DNA from 4 places in the Pseudomonas sp. ATCC 13867 genome. Region 1 is predicted to be linked to each of the others. Evidence: riboswitches for the same ligand, from Rfam matches in the RefSeq annotation. Region 1 holds a riboswitch; each other region holds the start of a gene.

Region 1 (5,815 bases):
GGACGTCGCGTTATTCCAACAATTTGCGCAAATCGGCATACAGCGAATCGCTGATCTCCACACCTTCTGCCAGGCTGCGCTGGCGCGCCGCGAAACGCCGCTGCGACGGCAGGCGCGCGCCCATGTCGACGATGGAGTCGAACAGCTTCTCCGCCCGCGCCAGATGCTGCGGAGCGTCCGCGCCGAGGAAGCGCGCCGGGTCCAGCGCGATCAGCAGTTCGCCGTGATAGGGCGAGGACCTGGTGCCCTCGTCGAACACCGAGGATTCCGCGCTGGTCAGGTCGCCGATCAGCGGACCGGCAATCAGCTCGACCATGGTTGCCAGCGCCGAGCCCTTGTGTCCGCCGAAGGTCAGCATGGCGCCCTCGAGCACCGCGCTCGGGTCGGTGCTGGGGCTGCCCTGGGCATCGATACCCCAGCCCAGCGGGATCGACTTGCCCTCGCGCTCGTGCAACTGGATTTCCCCGCGCGCCACCACTGTGGTGGCGAAGTCGAAGACATAGGGATCGTTCTCGCCACGGGGCCAACCGAAGGCGATGGGATTGGTACCGAACAACGGTCGGGTTCCGCCGGCCGGCGCCACGTAGGCCTGGGCCGGGGTGACCGCCAGCGCGACCAGGCCCTGGGCGGTGATCCGCTCGATCTCCACCCACAGGGCCGAGAAATGCACGCAATGGTTGATCGCCAGCGCCGCCAGGCCCTGGCTGCGGGCCTTCTCCGCCAGCTTCGGCAGGCCCAGGTCGAAGGCGCACTGGGAAAATCCGCCCTTGGCATCCACGCGCACCAGCGCGGGCGCAGGCTCGGACAACTCCGGCACGGCATCAGGCACCACCTTGCCGGCGCGCACCGTGTGGATGCAGCCCAGCAGTCGCCAGACCCCGTGGGACGTGCAGCCATCGCGTTCGCCGGCCAGCACGGTATCGGTCACCGCCTGTACGTGGGGTTCGCTGAAGCCGTTGTGGCGCAGGATCGCCACCGCCAGTTCACGCAGTTCATCCAGACTCAATCGGATCACGCCGTCCTCCTCGATCCCTGCCAATCGTTTCCGCCCGCTGCGGCAATCCGCCACCGGGCCGGGGCTGAGTCTACAGTGGCCGCTCAGGCCCCATCCCGCTTGCGCGCAATCGGCGACCGTGACGACGATTTCGGCACAGCGGGGTAGCCACGATCCGACCATCCGGTCGTCCGAAGGATTGGCCCCACGTTGCTTGGGCCAATCCGGAGCTTCGGGTAAACTTCCGCATCTTTGCCTTCTCATAACGATCAGCCTGATGCCCACGACGTTTCACGAGATTCCCCGCGCGCGCCCTGCCACGCCCCTGCTCGACCGCGCCAGCACGCCGGTCGAGCTGCGTCGCCTGGGCGAAGCGGAGCTGCTGACCCTCGCTGACGAACTGCGCCAGTACCTGCTGTACAGCGTCGGCCAGACTGGCGGGCACTTCGGCGCAGGCCTGGGCGTCATCGAACTGACGGTCGCCCTGCACTACGTCTTCGACACCCCGGACGACCGTCTGGTGTGGGACGTCGGCCACCAGGCCTACCCGCACAAGATCCTCACCGGTCGCCGCGAGCGCATGGGCAGCCTGCGCCAGAAGGACGGCCTGGCCGCCTTCCCGCGCCGCTCGGAGAGCGAGTACGACACCTTTGGCGTCGGTCACTCCAGCACCTCCATCAGCGCCGCGCTGGGGATGGCCATCGCCGCCCGCATGCAGGGCTCGGGCCGCAAGTCGGTGGCGGTGATCGGCGACGGCGCACTGACCGCCGGCATGGCCTTCGAGGCACTCAACCACGCGTCGGAGGTCAAGGCCGACATGCTGGTGATCCTCAACGACAACGACATGTCGATCTCCAACAATGTCGGCGGCCTGTCCAACTACCTGGCCAAGATTCTCTCCAGCCGCACCTACAGCAGCATGCGCGAAGGCAGCAAGAAGGTGCTCTCGCGCCTGCCCGGCGCCTGGGAGATCGCCCGCCGCACCGAGGAATACGCCAAGGGCATGCTGGTCCCCGGCACGCTCTTCGAGGAGCTGGGCTGGAACTACATCGGCCCCATCGACGGCCACGACCTGCCGACCCTGATCGCCACCCTGCGCAACATGCGTGACCTCAAGGGCCCGCAGTTCCTCCACGTGGTGACCAAGAAGGGCAAGGGCTTCGGCCCGGCCGAGATCGACCCGATCGGCTACCACGCCATCACCAAGCTCGAACCCGAAGGCGCTCCCGCCCATGCCGTGCCGAAGAAGGCCGGCGGGCCGAAGTACTCCAGCGTGTTCGGCCAGTGGCTGTGCGACATGGCCGCCCAGGACCCGCGCCTGGTCGGCATCACCCCGGCGATGAAGGAAGGCTCGGACCTGGTCGCCTTCGCCGACAAATTCCCGGACCGCTACTTCGATGTCGCCATCGCCGAGCAGCACGCCGTGACCCTCGCGGCCGGCATGGCCTGCGACGGCGCAAAGCCCGTGGTGGCGATCTACTCCACCTTCCTGCAGCGCGGCTACGACCAGCTGATCCACGACGTCGCGGTGCAGAACCTCGACGTGCTGTTCGCCATCGACCGCGCCGGTCTGGTGGGCGAAGACGGCCCGACCCACGCCGGCAGCTTCGACCTCTCCTACCTGCGCTGCATCCCCGGCATGCTGGTGATGACCCCCAGCGACGAGAACGAACTGCGCAAGCTGCTCACCACCGGCCATCACTTCGAAGGCCCGGCGGCGGTGCGCTACCCGCGCGGCACCGGCCCCAACGCTCCCATCGAGGCGGCGCTGGCACCGGTCGAGATCGGCAAGGGCGTGGTTCGCCGTGAAGGCAAGGCCGGCAAGGTCGCCTTCCTGGTGTTCGGCGTGCAACTGGCCGAAGCGCTGAAAGTGGCGGAGCAGTTCGATGCCACGGTCGCCGACATGCGCTTCGTCAAGCCGCTGGACGAGGAACTGGTGCGCCAGCTGGCCGCCAGCCACGAGCTGCTGGTGACCGTCGAGGAGAACTCGGTGATGGGCGGCGCCGGCGCCGCCGTCAGCGAATTCCTCGCCCACGAGAACCTGCAGCAGCCGATCCTGCACCTGGGTCTGCCGGACTACTACGTCGAGCACGCCAAGCCCGCGCAGATGCTCGCGGAGTGCGGGCTAGACGCCGCCGGCATCGAAGCCTCGGTGAAGGCGCGCCTGGAGGCCCTCGGCAAGCGCTGAGGCCGATCGGCGCATCCCTCCCCTGGAGTATTGCCAGTGACGGGCGCACCGACTAAGGTGCGCCCGTTTTCGTTCGAGGTAACGGGAAGCAGGTGAAAGACCTGCGCTGCCCCCGCAACGGTAACCGACGCGCCCCTTAAGGAGCGCAGCATCGCCATCCGCCACTGCTGAATGCGGGAAGGCGGCGATGTGACGTCGGCAGCCCGGAGACCGCCCTCGACGCGATCCGACAGGTGTTGCGGAGGGCATCACCGTCAAGTGCGGTGCCCCTGTCCGCCCTTGCCACGCCCTCCTCGAAAGTCATCCGACCGCTTTTGAGGACGCTCCATGAAACTGACCCGACTCGCCCTGGCCACCAGCCTGCTGCCCGGCATGGCCTTCGCTGCCAGCGATATCTACTCGCTCTCCGACCAGGTGATCACCTCCGCACGCCAGGCCCAGCCGCGCGCCGAAGCCACTTCGGCCAACAGCGTATTCACCCGTGCCGACATCGAGCGGCTACAAGTGCGCAGCGTTCCCGCCCTGCTCGCCCGCGTGCCCGGCGTGCAGATGGGCAGCTCGGGCGGCGTGGTCTCGTACTCCGTGCGCGGCACCAGCACTGCGCAGACCCTGGTACTGGTCGACGGCCAGCGCGTCGCTTCGGCCAGCAGCGGCATCGCCCGCCTGGACTACCTGAGCATCGACAGCATCGAGCGCGTCGAAGTGACCCGCGGCCCGCGTTCCGCGCTGTACGGCGCCGACGCCATCGGCGGGGTCATCCAGATCTTCACCCGTCGCGGCGAAGCCGGCCTGCACCCCGAAGTGCGCCTGGCTGCCGGCAGCCACGGCACCTTCGAACGCAGCCTGAGCCTGTCCGGCGGCGACGAGCAGACCCGCTACAACCTCGGCGGCAGCCTCGACGAGAGCCAGGGCTGGGATCGCACCAGCGACAACGTCGGCGCCGACAACGATCACGACGCCCAGCGCAACAAGGCCGTGCACCTGAACCTGGACCACCACTTCAGCGAAGACTGGAAGGCCGGCCTGAACCTCAACGACCAGCGCGGCAAGAACGAATACGACGACGCCTACAACTTCGAGCCCGGCCGCCCGCAGGACAAATTCCGCGTCAGCAGCTACAGCGCCTACCTCGACGGCCAGATCTCGAAGATGTGGAACAGCCGCCTGGAACTGGGCCGCAGCTTCGACCGCAACAAGGCCGTGGGCGCCGCCGACAGCTGGAACAACGGCACGCTGGAAACCACCCGCCACTCGGCGAGCTGGATCAACCGCCTGCAACTGGACGACGCCAACCAGCTGGCGCTGGGCACCGACTGGTACGAAGACAAGGTCGACGGCACCACTGCCTTCGCCGACGACCAGCGCAGCAACCGCGCCTTCTTCGCCCAGCACAGCTTCAAGGGCGACAGCTTCGGCACCGAGCTGGGTATCCGCCACGACAACAACCAGGCCTACGGCAGCCAGAACAGCTGGAACGCCGCCTTCAGCCTACCGGTGGGCGACAGCCAGACCTGGATCGCCAGTTACGGCGAAGGCTTCCGCGCGCCGACCTTCAGCGACCTCTACTACCCCGGCGCGAGCAACCCGGACCTCAAGGCCGAGACCTCGAAGACCTACGAGCTGCAATGGCGTGGGGGCATCGAAGGCACGCACTTGGAAGCCTCGCTGTACCGCACCGAGATCGACGACATGATCGCCTGGGACAGCACCAGCAATCAGCCGGAGAATATCAACAAGGCGCGCATCAATGGCTTCGAAGCCAGCATCGCCCGCGACGTGCTGGGCTGGCAGGCCGCGCTCGGCCTGAGCCTGATCGACCCGCGCGACCGCGACACCGGCCACACCCTGCCGTATCGCGCGCGCCGCACCCTGAGCCTGGACCTCGATCGCCAGTTCGGCGCCATCGGCCTCGGCGGCACCTGGCGTGCGGTCAGCCAGCGCTACGACGACGCGGCCAACACCCGCGAGCTGTCCGGCTACGGCGTGCTCGACCTGCGCACCAGCTGGCTGGCCAGCGACGAGATTCGCTTCGACCTGAAGCTGGATAACGCCCTGGACCGCGACTACACCCTGGGCGACTACCTGCGCCCGACCAGTCCAATGGACTTCATGGGCGAAGCCCGCCCCTACCGCGAACCGGGGCGCACCGCGCTGCTGGCGGTGACCTGGACGCCGGAGCTGTAAGGGAAGCGGCCTGACGGCCCCTCACCCTGCCCCTGGCTACGCACCCGCTCCGGAGGGAGAGGGACTGTCCTGGCAGGCTCAAGATTCGGCGCCCTCTCCCCTTGGGAGAGGGCTGGGGTGAGGCGCACCGGTATCGAACAGAGCCTCCGTAGGAGTGGATTCATCCGCGATGCTCCTGCGTGGCCGACACCAATCGCGGACGAAGTCCGCTCCTACGCCGGGCCTGTGGAATGGTGGGAAGTCGGTTCGCGAGCAAGCTCGCTCCTACAAAAAGCGGCCCGGTGTAGCTCCGATGTCTCAGCGCGTGCTGAACCCTGTAGGAGCGAGCTTGCTCGCGAACCCGCCCAGCAGCGGGCCTAGAGCACTCCCGCCATTCGCCCCAACTGCGCGCAATCCTGCGCATGCCAGTCGGTCAGCTCGGGCCAGGGGTTCTCCGGAAGGTTGACCAA
Region 2 (5,815 bases), 710 kb from region 1:
GCCGTGGATCTTGGCGCCCTCGCTGCCGGGGGCGAAGAACGGCGCGTCGGCGCTTTCGAATTCGTGACGCACGTGCACCACCAGATCACCGCGCTCGCGGAAGGCGGCGAGCACCCTGGCGGCCTGGTCGGCGGCGGCCTCGATGCCGACCAGCGGCCATTTGCCGGAAGGGAAGTAGTCGTTCTGGATATCCACTAGGATGAGCGCTTGCTTGGCCATTTCCGAAGTCCTTCTTGAACGTTGAGGGGTGAGGAAGTGGAACCAGTATGGTTCGCCGCGCGCCGCGGGGGGATCAGGCGGAACGACAATAACCGGGGGAAAACTGACAATGGTTGTGCAACGGAGCGTCGTCGAGATCGGGTTGCTGCTCTACCCCGGTGTGCAGGCGGCGGCGCTGCATGGGTTGACCGACCTGTTCGCGGTGGCCGAGCGGATCGCTGGCGAAGAAGCCGCGCAGCAGTTGCCGGCGCTGCGCGTCAGCCACTGGTCCGGCGAGGACGGCGGCGAGCCCCGGCGTATCTTCGACACGCGCCCGGACGTGGACAGCCGGCTGGTCGCCGTGCTCGTCCCTCCGGCGCTGTTCGGCCTGCCGGATGCTGAGCCCTTGCGCCATCTCACCGAATGGCTGGCCGCGCGCCATGCGCAGGGCGCCATCGTCGGTTCGGTGTGCATCGGCGGGCTGCTGGTGGCCGAGGCGGGCCTGCTCGATGGGCGTTCCGCCACCGCCCATTGGAGCGGGGCCGAGGCCTTCGCCCGGCGTTTTCCCAGGGTGCGCCTGGAGGCGCACAAGCCGATCGTCGATGATGGCGACCTGATCACCTCCGCCGGGCTGATGGCCTGGTCGGACCTCGGCCTGCGCATCGTCGACCGCCTGCTCGGCCCGAGCATCGCCAACCGCACCGCGCGCTTCCTGGTGGTGGAGCACAGCGACAGCGCCCAGCAGTGCGGCAGCAACTTCGCGCCGCTGCTGGGGCATGGCGACGCCGCGATCCTCAAGGTGCAGCACTGGCTGCAGGGCAATGGCGCGGTGGACGTCAGCCTCGCCGCCATGGCCGCCCAGGCAGGGCTGGAGGAGCGCACCTTCCTGCGCCGTTTCCGCTCCGCTACCGGACTCAAGCCTACCGAGTACTGCCAGCACCTGCGGGTGGGCAAGGCGCGCGAGCTGCTGGAGTTCACCAACGGTACGGTGGACCACATCGCCTACACCGTTGGCTACCTCGATCCAGGCTCGTTCCGCAGCACCTTCCGCAAGATCACCGGCATGGCGCCGAGCGACTACCGCAAGCGCTTCGGCGCCAAGCCGGGCGAGGTCGCGCTCAGGGACTGACCGATGGGGTGTCCGCCGCCTGCTGCAGCATCTGCGCGAGCAGCGGTGCATATTCCGCGTCGGTCATCGCCGGGTGCACCTGCAGGTGCATCAGGTCGGTCCACTGCAGCATCCAGCGTTGCACGTCGAGGGGGTTCTCGGCTTCCGCCAGGCCGAAGCCGAGCATGTGGCCCATAGCGTGCCAGCGACCGACCAGCTTCACGCCGGGCGGCGGCTGGCCGCCGGTCTTGAGGAAGCGCTGGATGATCCTGTCGCGGTTCTCGATGGGGATGGTCCAGTTCACCAGATAAAGCATGTCGCACCTCCGGCCCGGCTCCGGGCTTCGCTGGACGCGGACCCGAACCGGCGACGCCGCCAGAGCCGCGCCTGTGTATCCCAGGCGTGACAGTCTCCGGCTGGGAGCGGCGTTCTTCCGACAGGCATAGCAGCAGCCAGCGAAGCGGGAGCGGCCGCTGATCGGCGGTCGCCAGGGCAGGTGATCGACGGTCAGATCCAGCGATCATTCTCCGCCGTGCGTTCGCCGCCCTGGTCGCCGGTGTTCAGCACGCCGCGCGGTTCGATCAGCATCACCTGCACCTCGTGTTCGGCATAGGGCTTGTGCTCGACGCCGCGAGGCACCACGTAGAGTTCGCCGGCTCGCAGGGTCAGCGGGCCGTCGCGGAAGTCGATGCGCAGCTCGCCGTCGAGCACGATGAAGGTCTCGTCGGTGTCGGCGTGGCTGTGCCAGACGAAATCGCCGTGCAGCTTCACCACCTTGAACTGGTAGTCGTTCATCTCGGCGATCACTCGCGGCTGCCAGGTCTCAGTGATGCGGCCGAGCTTGTCCTGCAGGTTGATCGGTTGGCGTTGGGTCACGGTGGTTTTCTCCTTGGGATCGTTCTGTCCAAACTACTGCTGGTCCCTGGAGCGGTCTTGCAGGAACTTGCGCTTCGGTGTCGCTCCCCGTGTTGCGGTTGGTCGCCGGGCAGCGCTGAGCAGCGCAAAGCGGGCGACTATGCTCAGAACCTCGCGCCCTTTTTCGCCGGAGATCGCCATGCCCACGCCCGCTCCCATCGCCCGCCCCAGCGTCATTCCCTGCCTGCGCTACCGCGATGCGCCGCAGGCCATCGACTGGCTGTGCGCCACCTTCGGTTTCCAGCGGCAGCTGGTGGTCGCCGATGACCACGGCGGCATCGCCCACGCGCAGTTGGCGCTGGCCGATGGCAGTGGGCTGGTGATGCTCGGGTCGCTGCACGACAACGAGTACGGCCGGCTGATGCGCCAGCCCGACGAGATTGGCGGCTGCACCCAGAGCATCTATGTGGTGGTGAGGGATGCCGAGGCGCTGTATCGCGCGGTAGTGGACGGTGGCGCGCAGATCGTCATCGACATCAAGGACGAGGACTACGGCGGCCAGGGTTTCACCTGCCGTGATCCGGAAGGGCACATCTGGAGTTTCGGTACCTACGATCCCTGGCACTGATCCTGCGCTTTTGCGCCGCTCCCGCAACATCCTGTTCAACCCCCGTGCTTGACGCTTTCGTTCCCCGAATGTTCAGATTCGCCCCGTTTCAGGTGCCCCCCGCCGCCGTGCGTGGGGTGAAACGGGAAGCCGGTGCGTCGCCCTCGTGCGATCAGTCCGGCGCTGCCCCCGCAACGGTAAGCGAGCGGAGCATCCACAAGGCCACTGTGCTCAGGCATGGGAAGGCGGATGTTTCATGATCCTCGCAAGCCCGGAGACCGGCCTGGAACCTGTTTGGCAAACCCGCGGTGGGCGGGCGTGAGCCGGTTCCCGGGGCGCGCTCGTTCCGGGTGTCGCTGCGCCGCCTGCGAAATCCCGATTTCGAGGCGATCACCTTGCAACTTCCTATCTATCCGAACCGGCGTGCCCTGCGCTGGACTCCCGTTTTCTCCCTCTGCGTCCTCGGCCCGCACCTGTCGGCAGCGCCGCTGAACCTGGCCGACGAAGTCGTCAACGCGCCTTCGGTGGAGTCCACCACCGTGGCGGACATGGCCCGCTACGGCAGCAAGCTGGAGGTCATCGACCGCCAGCAGATCGAACGCGCCGGCCCCAGCGCCGACATCACCCGCGTGCTGCAGATGTACGTGCCCGGCCTGTTCGTCGCGCCGAAGAACGGCCCGTTCGACTACGGCACCTACTCGCTGCTCGGCGGACGCAACGACGACACGCTGATCCTGCTGGACGGTGTGCGCCTGAACAACCGCCTCTACGGCGGCATCTACCTCGACACCCTGCCGACCACCGCGGTGGAGCGCATCGAAGTGCTCAAGGGCGGCCAGGGCCTGCTGTTCGGCACCCAGGCGGTGTCCGGGGTGATCAACATCGTCACCCGCAGCGCGCGCAGTCGCGAGGCATCCGGCGAGGTGAACCTCGGCCTGGACACCTTCAAGGGGCGCAGCGGTGATGCCCGCGCCGAGAAGATCGTGCACAACGGCCTGGGCGACCTTGGCCTGATGGCCTACGTCAGCCACAACCGCTCCGACGGCTACCAGCCGTACCGCGACCAGGACATGACCAGTACGGTCAGCGACAAGCGTCGCTCGTACGACGTCAACGTGTTCGGCGCCAAGGCCATCCAGGCCATCGGCGACGCTTCGCGCCTGGAGCTGTTCTACCAGTACGCCGATGCCGAACTGGACTTCGCCCGGCCGACCTCCAACCACCACACCAGCAACAACCGCGTGCAGCAGATCGCCACGGCGACCTTCCAGCAGAGTGTCGGCGACGATTTCAGCTGGTTCGCCAAGACCCACCTCAACGATTGGGACACCCGCTACGACCGCGTCTACAACCTGCAGGGCGGCGCTACCCAGGTGCTCAATCACAACGACTACTGGGGCTTCACCGACTGGGGCGCGCAGCTCGAAGGCAAGGCACGCTTCGGCGGTGGCCACGAGCTGGTCTTCGGCAACGACAACCAGTGGTACAAGGGCCAGGACGATGTGCTGATCATCGACAACGACAAGGCCGAATCCCACGCGCTCTACGCCCAGCTGCGACCGAACATCGAGGCGCTGCCCGACTGGCACCCGAGCCTGGGCGTGCGCCGCGAGGAAATCTCGGGCGGTGAGGGCGCCACGGTGTGGATGCTGACCTCGCTCTACGACCTCACGCAGCAGCTCAAACTGCGCGGCCAGTTGGGCACCGCCTTCAAGTTGCCTACCGCCGAGCAACTGTTCGTCAACGAACCAGGCGACGAAGTCGGCAATCGCGACCTCAAGCCCGAGCGCAGCCGCAACGCCGAACTGGGCCTGGACTACACCGGCGAGCTGTTCGACCAGCCGTGGAGCGGCAGCGTCACCCTGTTCCGTCGCGAGATCACCGACCTCATCACCCTCGTCGGCGATCAATGGGTGAACGGCAATGGCGAGATCACCGTGCGTGGCGTGGAAGCCAACGGCCAGTGGCAGTTCGGCCGGCACTGGCAGCTCTCCGCCGACGCCACGCGCAATCTCGTGGACAGCCACGACGGCGTGACGGTGAACAACATCCCGCACTTCTTTGCCCGCCTGCGCCTGGGCTATGACGACAACCTCTGGGGGGCCGGTCTTGCCGCGCGCTACGTCGGCTCCATCGTCAGCGCCCAGGACGACGACTACGGTCACTACAGCGTGCTCGATGGCGATGCCTACCGATACCTCGACGGCGCCCGCGCGCATCGCCTGAGCCTGCTGCTGGAGAACCTGCTGGACCGCGACTACGCCACCGGCCGCAGCAGCAACGGCATCCGCCAGGTGGACAACCTCGGCCGGCCGCGCACCGCCGAGCTGCGCTACACCTTCAGCTTCTGATGAAGGCCATCCTGCTGGTCGGCCCGCTGGCCGGAGCCCAGGGCGAACGCCTACTGCGCGAGGTATCGGCGCGCCTCGCCGGCGTCGAATGCATCGACACCGGTGAGGGTTTCGATTCGCTCTGGGGGCGGGTGCGCGAGCTGTTGGCCGAGAGTATCGAACTGCTGCTGGTGGACCTCGAACCGACCGCCGACGGCGCCTATCTCGAGTGGCTGCGCGCGGAACTGGCTGCGCTGTGCGGGGAGCATCCGCAGGCGCCGTTGCCGAAGGTCACCGCTTCGGCGCTCGGTCGGCGCGGGCTGGATGTGGCGGCGGTGCTGACGGCGATTGACGATCCGGCGCAACAGCTGGACTGCCAGGGCGTCGGCGCGGTGCCGTCGCAGCCGGACTGGTCTGCGCCGCCGCCACACCGGTATCACCTGTTCCTCTGCACCGGGCCGCGCTGCGTGCGGCGCGGCGCGCTACCGTTGTGGAAGACCCTGCGCCGCGAGTTGATCCGCCTCGACCTCTACGAGAACGCCGAGGGCGCCCTGCTGACCCGCACCGGCTGCCAGTTCCCGTGTAATCGCGGGCCGCTGCTGACGGTGTATCCCGAACGTGTCTGGTATGGCCTGCGCAGTGACGAGCAGGTGTGCCGGGTGGTGGCGGAGCATCTGCGTGACGGCGTGCCGGTGGCGGAGCTGCGGGTGGATGAAC
Region 3 (5,815 bases), 120 kb from region 1:
GGTTGGCTTCAGGCAGGCGCGCGAAGCAGGCGAGGTAGTCGTCCAGCGCCAGGCTCTGCGCGCAGGGGCGCAGGTCGAGGCTGTCCAGATCGTTGCTGATGCCGCCGAGCAGTTGCTGGATCAGTGCTGTGCCGGAATCGGGCAGGCCGGCGACCGGATAACCCTGAGCCTCCAGCGCGCGCAGGATGTTCAGCGCGGCGGCCGGCGTGTCGAGGCCGACACCGTTGCCGATGCGCCCGTCGCGGGTCGGGTAATTCGCCAGGATCAGCGCCACGCGCTTGTCGGCGTTGGTCTTGCGCGCCAGCAGCATCCAGCGCCGCGCGAGCTCGGCGACGAAGTCCATGCCGGGCAGGTGCGGCAGGTAGCAGACCACGTCGCTCTGGCTGCGCTCGCTGCGCCAGGCCAGGCCCTTGAAACTGATCGGCCGGGTGATGATGCGACCGTCCAGTTCCGGCAGCGCGATGTGCATGGCCAGGTCGCGCGGACCGAGGCCCTGCGGGTTGGCGCGCCAGAGGTCGAGGTTGTCCAGCGAGCAGATGGCTTGCAGCACCGGCACGTCGCGGCGGAAGGGACGGTCCTGCGGCGCTTCCGGGTTCGACTGGGCGAAGCCGGTGGTGTTGATGATCAGCTCGGCGTCGGCGCTATCGAGCAGGTTTTCCACGGCATCGAGGCAAGCGGCTTCCTTGAGGCTGGCGACGGCGATGGGCAACGGGTTGATGCTCTGGGCCTGCAGGCGTTCGCAGAAGGTGTCGATGAAACCGGTGTTCGCCGCTTGCAGGTGGGTGCGATAGAACAGCAGCGTGGCGACCGGGTACTCAGGGTTCCAGTCGACCTGCCAGCGGGTGAGGTCGCAGCTGCCGACTTGCGGGTGATAGACCGCCACTCGGGGCAGCGTCCGTGGTTCGCTCCAGGCGTAGTCGCGTTGCAGGTGGCGGCTGGCCAGGCAGGCGAAGAACTGCCGGGCGTTGTCCATGCCGCCCTGGCGCAGGTACTGCCAGAGGCGTTCGGCATCCTCAGGTGGGACGTTGCACAGGGCGCCGAGTTCGGGGTCGGGCTTGTCGTCGCCGGGCACGGCGATCAGCGTGGCGCCGCGCTCGGCCAGCGCCGCCAGTTGCTCCATGCCGTAGCGCCAGTAGCCGACGCCGCCGTGCACCGAGATCAGGATGGCCCTGGCGTGCTGCAGTACCTCGTCGACGTAGAGGTCCACCGAGGCGTGGTTCTGCAACTGCATGGGGTTGGCCAGGCGCAGGCTCGGGTAGCCCTCCGGCAGCTCGCGGGCGGCCTCGGCGAGCAGCGCCAGGTGCGAATCGCCGCTGCAGAGGATCACCAGCTCGGCGGGCGTCTGGGCCAGGTGGGCGATGCCGTCGTCGGGGACGAAACCGCCGGGTTGGGTGCGCAGCAGATGCATGAGGCTTGCTCGGTGTAGGGCTTCATGTAGGAGCGAGGGGGCGCCTAGCTCTTGCTCGCGAACCAGACCCCGCTGCGAGGCCGTTCGCGAGCAAGCTCGCTCCTACGAAAAGCAGTGTTACGCCAGGGCGGTACGCAGCTCGTTGCTGATGGCGGCCTGGTCCAGTTCCTGGCCGATCACGACCAGGCGGGTGCTGCGGGTTTCGTCGCTGCGCCAGGCGCGGTCGAAGTGCTTGTCGAAGCGTTTGCCGACGCCCTGCACCAGCAGGCGCATGGGTTTGCCGGGGATGGCGACGAAGCCCTTGATGCGCAGCACGGCGTGGCGCTCGACCAGCGCGTTCAGCACATCGAGCAGGGCGCGCTCTTCCACTTCCGGCAGGTCGACGTGGAAGGAGTCGAACTCGTCGTGGTGGTGATCTTCATGGCCTTCGTGCTCTTCATTGGAGTGGACGTGATGAGTCGGGCGGCTGTCGATGTGCAGCTCGGCTTCGGCGTTCAGCCCCAGCAGCACCGAGAGCGGCAGCTGGCCGGAGTTGGCTTCGACGATCTTCACCGCCGGCGGCAACTCCTCGGCGACTTCGGCACGCACGCGGGCCAGCGCCTCGGCGTCGAGCAGGTCGGCCTTGTTCAGTACCACCAGGTCGGCGCTGGCCAGCTGGTCTTCGAAGAGTTCGTGCAGCGGCGATTCGTGGTCCAGGTTCGGGTCCTGCTTGCGCTGCTCGTCCACCTGCTCGGGGTGGGCGGCGAAGGTGCCGGCGGCCACTGCCGGGCTGTCGACCACGGTGATCACCGCGTCCACGGTGCAGGCGTTGCGGATTTCCGGCCACTGGAAGGCCTGCACCAGCGGCTTGGGCAGGGCCAGGCCCGAGGTCTCGATGAGGATCTGGTCGAGGTCGCCACGGCGCGCCACCAGTTCGCGCATCACCGGGAAGAACTCTTCCTGCACGGTGCAGCACAGGCAGCCGTTGGCCAGCTCGAAGACGCGGCCGACCGCCTCTTCTTCGCTGCAACCGATGGAGCACTGCTTGAGGATTTCGCCGTCGATGCCCAGCTCGCCGAATTCGTTGACGATCACCGCGATGCGGCGGCCCTCGGCATTGTCGAGCATGTGGCGCAGGAGGGTGGTTTTGCCGGCACCGAGGAAGCCGGTGACGATGGTGACGGGGAGTTTGGCCAGGGTTTTCATGCGCGCCTCGCAAGTGGACATTGGAGGGCGGATGAAGGGCGCGCGCGCGGGTTCGCCGCGCAACGAAGGTCGCCACCGGATCACCCCGCCCGGTTGTCTGTTGATAACGAACCGGTTCCGGATCTCGCGAGCTAGAGCCAGGCAAGGCGGAGGATCGTCGGGGACGCGGAGTTGACTGTAGTCAATGAGCAGTCCACGACGATCCGCCAACGCAGCATGGCCGACGCGCAGCAGATCGAAAACCAGTCACGAGGCAGGTCTCCTGGCTCACAGCCCTTGATCGTCCTTTCGCCTTCCCGCCGTAGTCGGCAGTGGCGTGTGAAAGAACAGGCTGTTCACAGTTGCGGGGGCAGCCGTGGCGCATCCGAAGATTTCCACGTTCCCTCTTAGCTCCGGCCAGTGCCGGAGAACCTCGAAGGGAGGAAGGCTACGCAGCGTGGCCGGGGCGGTCAATCGCCGGGGATCGGGCGACGCGCAGTTGACGCTGCGGGACTGCCGTGGTCAGCTAGCGCGGTTTCAGGTGTCTCGCGCCGACGCGCGCGAGGTGAAACGGGAAGCCGGTGCGTCCGCAAGGACCAGTCCGGCGCTGCCCCCGCAACGGTAAGCGCATCGAGGGTCGTCAGTAGCCACTGTGCCAAGGCATGGGAAGGCTGGCCCATCCGGCGAGAGTCTCTCGCTGGCGTCGCAAGCCCGGAGACCGGCCTGGAATCCTCACATTTTGGCAAACCCGCGGTGGGCGGGCGCAGGCCGTGGCGCGACCGATCCGGCGCGTTCGAATGCGTTCAACCTCTGCGTTCTCACTCTTTTCAGAGGGAACGTTCATGTCCAGCAGCATCCTGACGCAACAGGCGTCGAGTACTTCCATCCCCCTTTCCAAGCGCATCAGCCTGGCCGTTGGCGCCAGCCTGCTCGGTGCGCTGCTGGTGTATTTCGCCGGTTTCTCTCATCTGGAAGCAGTGCACAACGCTGCCCACGATACCCGCCATAGTGCGGGCTTCCCCTGCCACTGACGCACGCTGCCTGCGCGTAAGCGCAGCGTATTCGAGGCACTCGCGATCGCTGGTTCGCCGCGCTCGAGGTCTCGTTTCGTCCGGAGAACTGCAATGATCAAACGTATCGCCCAGACCGCCGGATTCGCCGGTCTGATCGCCGCGCTGGTGCTGACCGTGGTCCAGCTGCTGTGGGTATCCCCGCTGATCCTCAAGGCGGAAACCTATGAGAAATCCGAGCCGGCCGCCGCACTGGTCGAAGAACATGCCCATGAGCACGCCGACGGCGCAGTTGCGGGTCATCACCATGACGAGGAAGCCTGGGAGCCGGAAGATGGCTGGCAGCGCATCCTCTCCACCACCGGCGGCAATCTGGTGGTCGCGGTGGGTTTCGCGCTGATGCTCGCGGGCCTGTTCACCCTGCGTGAGCCGGGCAAGACCTCCGAAGGCCTGCTCTGGGGCCTGGCCGGTTTTGCCGTGTTCAACCTGGCGCCGTCCCTCGGCCTGCCGCCGGAAGTCCCCGGCACCGCCGCCGCGGATCTGAGCCTGCGGCAGACCTGGTGGATCGGCACTGCCGCCGCCACCGCCGCCGGTCTCGCGCTGCTGGTGTTCGGCCGCCACTGGGCGCTGCGCATCGTCGGCCTTGCGTTGCTGGTGGTGCCGCACGTGATCGGCGCGCCGCAGCCGGAAGTGCATTCCAGCCTCGCGCCGGAAAGCCTGGCTCACGAGTTCATCGTCGCCTCGCTGGTCACCAACGCGGTGTTCTGGGCGGCCCTGGGTCTGGTGGCCGCCTGGTTGTTCCGCCGTTTCGCCCCCTCGGCCTGATTCGCCGCTATGCTCGACCCCGCAGCCGGCCCAGCCGCCTGCGGGGTTTTCATTTACAGGTGTCACTTCCAGGAGAATGCCGATGACGCTGGTTGCCGGCCTCGGTTGCCGCCGGGGCTGCCCGCTCGATGAACTGCATGCCTTGCTACGGGATACGCTGGCCGAGGCCGGGCTCGACGAGTCCCATCTCACCGCCCTGGCCAGCGCCACGCTGAAAGCCGACGAAGAGGGGCTGACCGCCCTGGCTGCTGCCCTCGACTTGCCGCTGGCGCTGTTCACACCGCAACAATTGGCGGCCTGCGAGAGGAACCTGGGCGAGCCTTCTGAAACTGTGCGCGCGGCCACCGGCAGCGCGAGCGTGGCCGAAGCGGCGGCATTGCTGCAGGCCGAGGCGCAAGGTGGTGCGCCGGCACGCCTGCTGGTGGGCAAGCGCCGCAGCGAGCAAGCCACCTGCGCGCTGGCTTTCATCCCCGTCGAATCCGAGCGGGAGCAGCCATGACGGTCTATTTCATCGGTGCCGGTCCTGGCGATCCCGAGCTCATCACGGTCAAGGGCCAGCGGCTGATCCGCACCTGCCCGGTGATCCTTTACGCAGGTTCCCTGGTGCCGCCGGCCGTGCTGGAAGGGCACAGCGCCGAGCGCGTGGTGAATACCGCCGAACTGAACCTGGAGGAGATCGTCGAGCTGCTGACGCAGGCCCACGCGGAGGGCAAGGACGTCGCGCGGGTGCACTCCGGCGATCCCTCGCTGTACGGCGCCATCGGCGAGCAGATCCGTCACCTGCGCGAGCGCGGCATTCCCTACGAGATCATTCCCGGCGTCACTGCCACCTCGGCCTGCGCGGCGATCCTCGGTTGCGAGCTGACCCTGCCGGAGATATCCCAGACGTTGATCCTCACCCGCTACGCCAGCAGGACGCGTATGCCCGAGGGCGAGTCGCTGGCCGAGCTGGCGCAACACCAAGCGACCCTGGCCATTCACCTGGGCATCGGTCAACTGGCGAACATCGTCGCCGAACTGCTGCCGCACTACGGTGCGGATTGTCCCGTCGCGGTGATCCATCGCGCCAGTTGGCCGGATCAGGACCAGGTCACCGGCACCCTCGGCGATATCCTGCCCAAGGCGCAGGCCAAGGGTTTCCGCCGTACGGCTTTGATTCTGGTCGGGAAGGTGCTGGGGGCGGAGGGGTTTGCCGATTCGTCGCTGTACAGCACGGGGCATACGCATCTGTATCGCGGGGGCACCTTGTAGGAGCGAGCTTGCTCGCGAACGGAACTCACCCGATACACCGTACCGAAGCGGTTCGCGAGCAAGCTTGCTTCTACGAAAAGCTGTTCAGGCTCGCCACTTATCGGCGCGCGGCAGCATCCCGCGCCGCAGGTACCAGCGCACGCCCCAATGCACGCCG
Region 4 (5,815 bases), 2.4 Mb from region 1:
CGGTGGCGCTGGCTGCCGATGCGGTTGGCGAGCACGCCGGAGAATGGCAGGTCGCTCTGGTAGGTAGCCATGCCGACCGCCAGCGCGCCGAAGGTCTGGGCCATCGACTGGCCGTTGATCACCGCCATCACCGGCACGTCGAAGCGGCGGGCGAGATCGGCCGCCGAGGGCGAACCGTCGAACAGCCCCATCACGCCTTCGATCAGGATCAGGTCGGCCTCGCCGGCGGCTTCCCAAAGCAACCGCCGGCTCTCGTCCTCGCCGACCATCCACAGGTCCAACTGGTAGACCGGCGCGCCGCTGGCGCGGGCGAGGATCATCGGGTCGAGGAAATCCGGCCCGCACTTGAACACCCGCACCTGGCGTCCAAGGCGCGTGTGCAGGCGTGCCAAGGCGGCGGTCACGGTGGTCTTGCCCTGGCCGGAGGCCGGGGCGGCGATCAGGAGTGCGGGGCACTGACGGGAGTCGGACATCAGGTGCGTTCCGGCACGACGGCAGCCATCAGAACTCCACCCCTTTCTGCGCCTTGATCCCGGCCTTGAAGGCATGCTTCACCAGGCCCATCTCGGTCACGGTGTCGGCCGCCTCGACCATCGCCGGCAGCACGCCACGCCCGGTGGCGACCACATGCTGCATCGGTGGACGGGCGGCGATGTCGGCGAGCACGCTGTCCAGCGCCAGGTAACCGTGCTTGAGGGCGATGTTCACCTCGTCCAGCACCACCAGGCCGACCTGCGGATCGCCCAGCAACTGGCGGGCGACGTCCCAGGCCTCGCGGGCCTTGGCGATGTCGCGCTGGCGGTCCTGGGTCTCCCAGGTGAAGCCCTCGCCCATCACGTGGTAGCTGACCTCTTCGGGGAAACGCCGGAAGAAGGCCTCCTCGCCGGTGGTGGCGGCGCCCTTGATGAACTGCACCACGCCCACCTTCATGCCGTGGCCCAAGGCGCGGGCGACCATGCCGAAGGCCGAGCTGCTCTTGCCCTTGCCGTTGCCGCTGTGGACCAGGAACACACCACGCTCGCCCTGGGCCTGGGCGATCTTCTCGTCGACCACGGTTTTCTTGCGCTGCATGCGCGAACGGTGGCGTTCGTCCTTTTCCGGGGATTCGCTCATCGGTCTCTCTCCTCTCAAAGGGCCTGGTAGCGCACGCCGAAGAGTACGGCGCGGCCGGGCTGCTCATAGCCCAGGGTGGTCTGGTAATCGGCGTCGAACAGGTTGCTCAGGCGCGCCTGCAGACGCCACTCCGGGTTCAGTCGATACTCGCCGCGCAGGTCCAGGGTAGCGAAGCCGCCCAGGCGATTGCGGTTGGCCAGGTCATCGTAGCGGCGGCCTTCGGCGTGCAGGCTGGCGCCCAGGCTCAGCGCGTCGAGGCGCCGGTCGAGGTCCAGGTTGAACAACTGCCGGGCGCGGCGCGGCAGGTCGTTGCCACGGTTGCCGCTGGCGCGGCTTTCCGGGTCGAGCAGGCTGGCGTTGGCGTTCCACACCCAGTCCCGCCACTGGCTGCCCAGCTGCAGTTCGACACCGCGGATGCGCGCCTGGTCGATATTGTCCGGCGCACGCAATGCCGAGTCGTAGGCGATCAGGTCGTCGATCGCCGTGCGGTACAGGTTCACCGCCCAGTGGCCCCAGCCGTGGCGACCGTCCACGCCGAGTTCGACGCTGCGCGAGGTTTCCGCATCCAGGTCGGGGTTGCCGTAGCCAGGGTAATAGAGTTCGTTGAAGGTCGGCGCCTTGAACGCCGTACCGTAGCTGGCGAAGGCCCGTACGGCGTCGGTCAGCGCGTAGCCCCAGGCGAGGTTGCCGGTGTTGCGGCTGCCGAACTGCTGGTTGTCGTCGTGGCGCAGGCTCAGTTGCCAGTCATGCCGCCCCGCGCTGCCCAGGTACTGGGCGAAGGTGCCGCGGTTGTCGCGGGAGGTCAACGCATAGTCGGTGGAACTGCTTAGTTCATCCTGCTGCCAGTCGTAGCCCAGGGTCAGGGTGTGGCCGGGCGCGAGGTCCAGGTCGTTCTGCCAGGACGCGGTGTCGCGACGGCTGTCGAAGCGCGAGTAGAAGGCACCGTCCTGGTAGGCATCGGACTTGTCCTCGCTGCGCCCGGCGGACAGGCTCACCCGCCAGGGCTCCAGCGGCGCGAAGCGCGCGCGGCCGCCGATCACCCGCTGCACGCCATCGTTGTAGGCATCGAAGCCCTGGGTGCGGCGGCTGTTCACCGTGTCGAAGTCGTTGTGCGAATCGGTTTGCAGCAGGCTGCCGTCCAGCTCCAGGCCGTTGTCGAAACGGTAGCCGGCACGCAGCGAACCGGACAGGTTGCGGTAGCCGTCGCGGTCCGGCTCATGGCCGCTGGCACCGTTGGCCTTGGCGTCGATGCCAGCGGTATCCAGGCTCGATACGCCGAGGGCGAACCAGCCGCGACCGTTGCCGGCCGAGGCTCCGGCGCTGCCTTCGTAGGTGCTCTGGCTACCCGCCCCGGCGTAGACCCAGGGCTTGAAGCCCGGCTCCAGTGCCTGTCGGGTGAAGATCTGGATCACCCCGCCGATGGCCTCGGAACCGTACAGACTGGAACGCGGCCCGCGCACCACTTCGATGCGCTCGATCAGCGCCACCGGCAAGTCCTGCAAGGACGCACCGCCGGACGAAACCGAGCCGGCCTTGATGCCGTCGATCAGCACCAGCACATGGTCGGATTCGCTGCCGCGCAGGTAGAGGCTGGTGGCCTTGCCGGGGCCGCCGTTGCTGGCCAGGGAAATCCCCGGCAGCCGCCGCAGCAGGTCGGGCACCGATTGCGCCTGGCTGCGCTCGATGTCGGCGCGGTCCAGCACGCTGACCGAAGCGAGCGTCTGCTCGGCGCGGCGCTCGGTGCGCGTGGCGGTCACCAGTTGATCGTCGAGCACCAGCGGCGCTTCGTCCGCCGCCAGGCCGATGCAGGAGAAGCCGCCCAGCGCCAGGGCTGTCGGCCAATAGAGGAAATGCTTCACGTGAACTCACTCCGCCGCTCTCACCCGCGCGGCTCTGACCGAAAAAGGCAGGCGGAGGACGGTAGCGCCCCGGCGGTCGATCCGCCGGAACGCTCGACAGCGCCCACCGCGATGCCATGACATGCAGCAGGCCGGTCTCCGGGCTTGCGAGTGGGCCGTGACAGGCTCCTGAAACCGCGCCTTCCCATGCCGATGGCACAGTGGCGGAATGCGGTTCGATGCTCGCTTACCGTTGCGGGGGCAGCGCCGGACTGGTCGGACCGCGAGGTCGGACTTCACCGGCTTCCCTGTTTCACCCCCGACTTGCACCGGGGGCACCTGAAGCAGGCGCGCAGCTTAGTGGCTGTCGCCAGCCACGGTCAATTGCGGCGGCCTGTCGCTCCCAGGGTGACGAAGCGCACCGGTGCGTCGGCCGCAGCCTCCCGGCACCAGCGCAACCAGATCGAGCGCAATTGGCCGACGGCGGCCCGTGCCCGGCGGCGCTGGCCTTCCTCCAGCCAGCGATTGCCCTGCAACGCAGCCGACAGCGCCTCCTCGACTCCATCCAGCGCATGCTCCCGGTCGTTACGCGGCCCGCCGTCGAGCAGCAACTGCCGCAACCGCGCCAGATAAGAGTCCCGCGCGCGCCGCAGCGGCCCCCGCGCCGTGCCCAGGCTGTCGCGCAGGAACAGCAGTTCGTCCGCCAACGCCAGGCCGAACAGCCCTCCCCGCCATTGGGCGCGGCGTTCCCGCGGCAGGCCGTCCTGGTATTGCACCAGGCGCAGCAGGCGGTCGGCGCTGCGCCCGTCGAACCAGGCCTCCAGCCTGGGCAGCGGGCCACGAGTCAGCCGTGCCAGGTCGGCCAGCAGTGCGCCGAGCACTCGCCGGTAGTGGCGGCGCCCCGGCCGCAGCTCCACCAGGTTGAACACCAGCACCGCGAACCCCACGCCCAGCACCGTCGCCAACGCCGAATTGAGGAAGTGGTCGAGGTCGTAGACCATCTGGTTGCTCGGCCCCACGTTCTTCACGAAGAAGATGCAGAAGGCCGATGCCATTGCGGCGATGGCCGGCCGCGTCGTGCACAGCGCCGCGATGAACAGCGGTATGCCGAGTACGCTGTAGAGCGCCGTGAATCCTTCGCATCGCGGCAGGATCACCAGCACGGCAACCGCCGCCACGGGAATCGAGAGGAGGATGCCGCGCAGGAAGTTCAGGCCCGCGCCGGCTGGCTCGTCACGGCTGGCGAACAGGCTCAGCACCACACCGGTGATGGAAACCGCGCCCAGGCCGCTGGGCCAGGCACTGACCACCCAGAACCCCGCCACGCAGAGAAATGCCAGGGCGCTGCGCAGGCCGAACAGCAGCCCGCGCTCGACGTCCCGGTGCCAGACGATCAGCGCCGGCGCCTCGCGTGTCGCTTCACCGTAAAGCAGTACTTCCAGGCTGCGCCGGGATTGCCGGCCCCGATCCAGCACCGCCAGCAGAGATTCCAGGTAATCGCGCTCCTGTGCACCTACGACGTTCTCCAGCGCACCGAGCAGATGCTCCCGGCAGGCGGTGAAGTCGGGCTGTTGCGCATTCTCCAGGCACTTGCGCACCTGCTCGCGCCAGGGGCGCACGGCCAGCTCGACGGCGGCGTCGAGCAACCGTCCCTCCCGCGCAACCCGGCGCGCGGCGCGCAGCAGGCCGAGCAGGGCGGCATTGAGCCCACGCAACGCAGGCACTCGCCGACGCCCCGTCGGACCTTCGAACCACGCCTGCTCCTGCCGCCCATCCAGCTCCAGAATGCTGCCCAGGGTAGCGATCAGCGCCGCGTGTTCATCGGTGCCCAGCATTTCCGCGGACGCCGCCTTCAGCGTCGACGACCAGACCTTGCGCGCCTGCTCGAGCAACTGCTGCTCCGTGCTGCGCGGCCACAGCAGCACGCTGACCAGGGAAGCACAGGCAATGCCCAGGCCGATCTCCGAACAGCGGGCCACGGCCTGGTCGAAGACCATCAGCGGCGCGGCCGAGGCTGGCAGGGCAACGATCGCGGCGGTATAGCCGGCCAGCACGAAGCCGTAGGACGAGAAATTGCGCAGCATCGACGCCCCGGCGGTGCAGAACGCCAGCCATAGCGCCATCGCCAGCAGGAACGGCAAGGGCGCCTGCCCCAGCCAGGCGACCAGGGCCACCGACATGGCCGCCCCCGTCAGCGTGCCAAGCAGGCGGAACACGCTCTTGGCCAGCACCATGCCGCTCAACGGCTGGCTGACCACGAACACCGTGACCAGCGCCCATTGCGGCTGCTGCAACTGGAAGACGAACGCCAGGTAGAGAGCGATCCCGCCCGCCAGCACCGCCTTGATGGCGAACTGCAGATCGACCACCCGGGGGCGTAAGATGGCCTGGGCGAATGCAGACAACGAAGGAGGCAGAGCAGGCATGGCAAGACCACCGGCAGGAAACCGACCGGGCGAATTTTAGTTAGCTTGCTAACAAAGTCCAGAAATATCCCGTTACGAGAACCAGGCCCACCCGACGAATGGCTCCATCGAAGAACTTCGCTAGACTCCCTGCATGATCGCGCCCGCTCAAGCCGGCCAGCTTCGGCTGGACTCATCCGCCACCCAGACACTGCTGCACGTCAGCGGCGACTGGACGCTCGCCCATTTCACCAGCCTGCAGCAACAGATGCGCGGGCTGGCTGAGCAGCGACAGAACATCGCCACCCTCGACTTCAGCGAACTCGGCGCCCTCGACACCGCCGGCGCCGCGCTGCTCGCCGAAGTCATCGGCGGCGCGCGGATGAGCCAGCTCGAGCAGATCGCCCGCAACCTGCCGCCCGAGCGCCAGGCGCTGCTGCGCACCGTGGGCGGCGCCAT

What was found. A riboswitch is a leader RNA that binds a small molecule or an ion and turns the genes downstream of it on or off. The one in region 1 is predicted to bind cobalamin.
Region 2: it holds a riboswitch for cobalamin, as region 1 does, so the genes downstream of both, H681_RS06895 (TonB-dependent receptor plug domain-containing protein) here and H681_RS03715 (TonB-dependent receptor domain-containing protein) in region 1, are expected to answer to the same signal.
Region 3: it holds a riboswitch for cobalamin, as region 1 does, so the genes downstream of both, H681_RS03100 (CbtB domain-containing protein) here and H681_RS03715 (TonB-dependent receptor domain-containing protein) in region 1, are expected to answer to the same signal.
Region 4: it holds a riboswitch for cobalamin, as region 1 does, so the genes downstream of both, btuB (TonB-dependent vitamin B12 receptor) here and H681_RS03715 (TonB-dependent receptor domain-containing protein) in region 1, are expected to answer to the same signal.

What each region holds. Positions count from the first base shown of each region.
Region 1 is NC_020829.1:792,100-797,914, reverse strand. It holds gene H681_RS03725 (Ldh family oxidoreductase) at 11-1,015, opposite strand; gene dxs (1-deoxy-D-xylulose-5-phosphate synthase) at 1,272-3,182, shown strand; cobalamin riboswitch at 3,211-3,415, shown strand; gene H681_RS03715 (TonB-dependent receptor domain-containing protein) at 3,510-5,366, shown strand; gene H681_RS03710 (HAD family hydrolase) at 5,723-5,815, opposite strand, start outside.
Region 2 is NC_020829.1:1,503,763-1,509,577, forward strand. It holds gene H681_RS06870 (cysteine hydrolase family protein) at 1-219, opposite strand, end outside; gene H681_RS06875 (GlxA family transcriptional regulator) at 329-1,327, shown strand; gene H681_RS06880 (DUF3303 domain-containing protein) at 1,317-1,622, opposite strand; gene H681_RS06885 (cupin domain-containing protein) at 1,814-2,182, opposite strand; gene H681_RS06890 (VOC family protein) at 2,361-2,789, shown strand; cobalamin riboswitch at 2,863-3,069, shown strand; gene H681_RS06895 (TonB-dependent receptor plug domain-containing protein) at 3,164-5,119, shown strand; gene H681_RS06900 ((2Fe-2S) ferredoxin domain-containing protein) at 5,119-5,815, shown strand, end outside.
Region 3 is NC_020829.1:669,072-674,886, forward strand. It holds gene cobN (cobaltochelatase subunit CobN) at 1-1,408, opposite strand, end outside; gene cobW (cobalamin biosynthesis protein CobW) at 1,526-2,593, opposite strand; cobalamin riboswitch at 2,829-3,023, opposite strand; cobalamin riboswitch at 3,095-3,313, shown strand; gene H681_RS03100 (CbtB domain-containing protein) at 3,415-3,603, shown strand; gene H681_RS03105 (CbtA family protein) at 3,697-4,407, shown strand; gene H681_RS03110 (cobalamin biosynthesis protein) at 4,490-4,906, shown strand; gene cobM (precorrin-4 C(11)-methyltransferase) at 4,903-5,658, shown strand.
Region 4 is NC_020829.1:4,048,387-4,054,201, forward strand. It holds gene H681_RS18080 (cobyrinate a,c-diamide synthase) at 1-473, opposite strand, end outside; gene cobO (cob(I)yrinic acid a,c-diamide adenosyltransferase) at 502-1,113, opposite strand; gene btuB (TonB-dependent vitamin B12 receptor) at 1,128-2,972, opposite strand; cobalamin riboswitch at 3,085-3,309, opposite strand; gene H681_RS18095 (FUSC family protein) at 3,332-5,377, opposite strand; gene H681_RS18100 (ABC transporter permease) at 5,511-5,815, shown strand, end outside.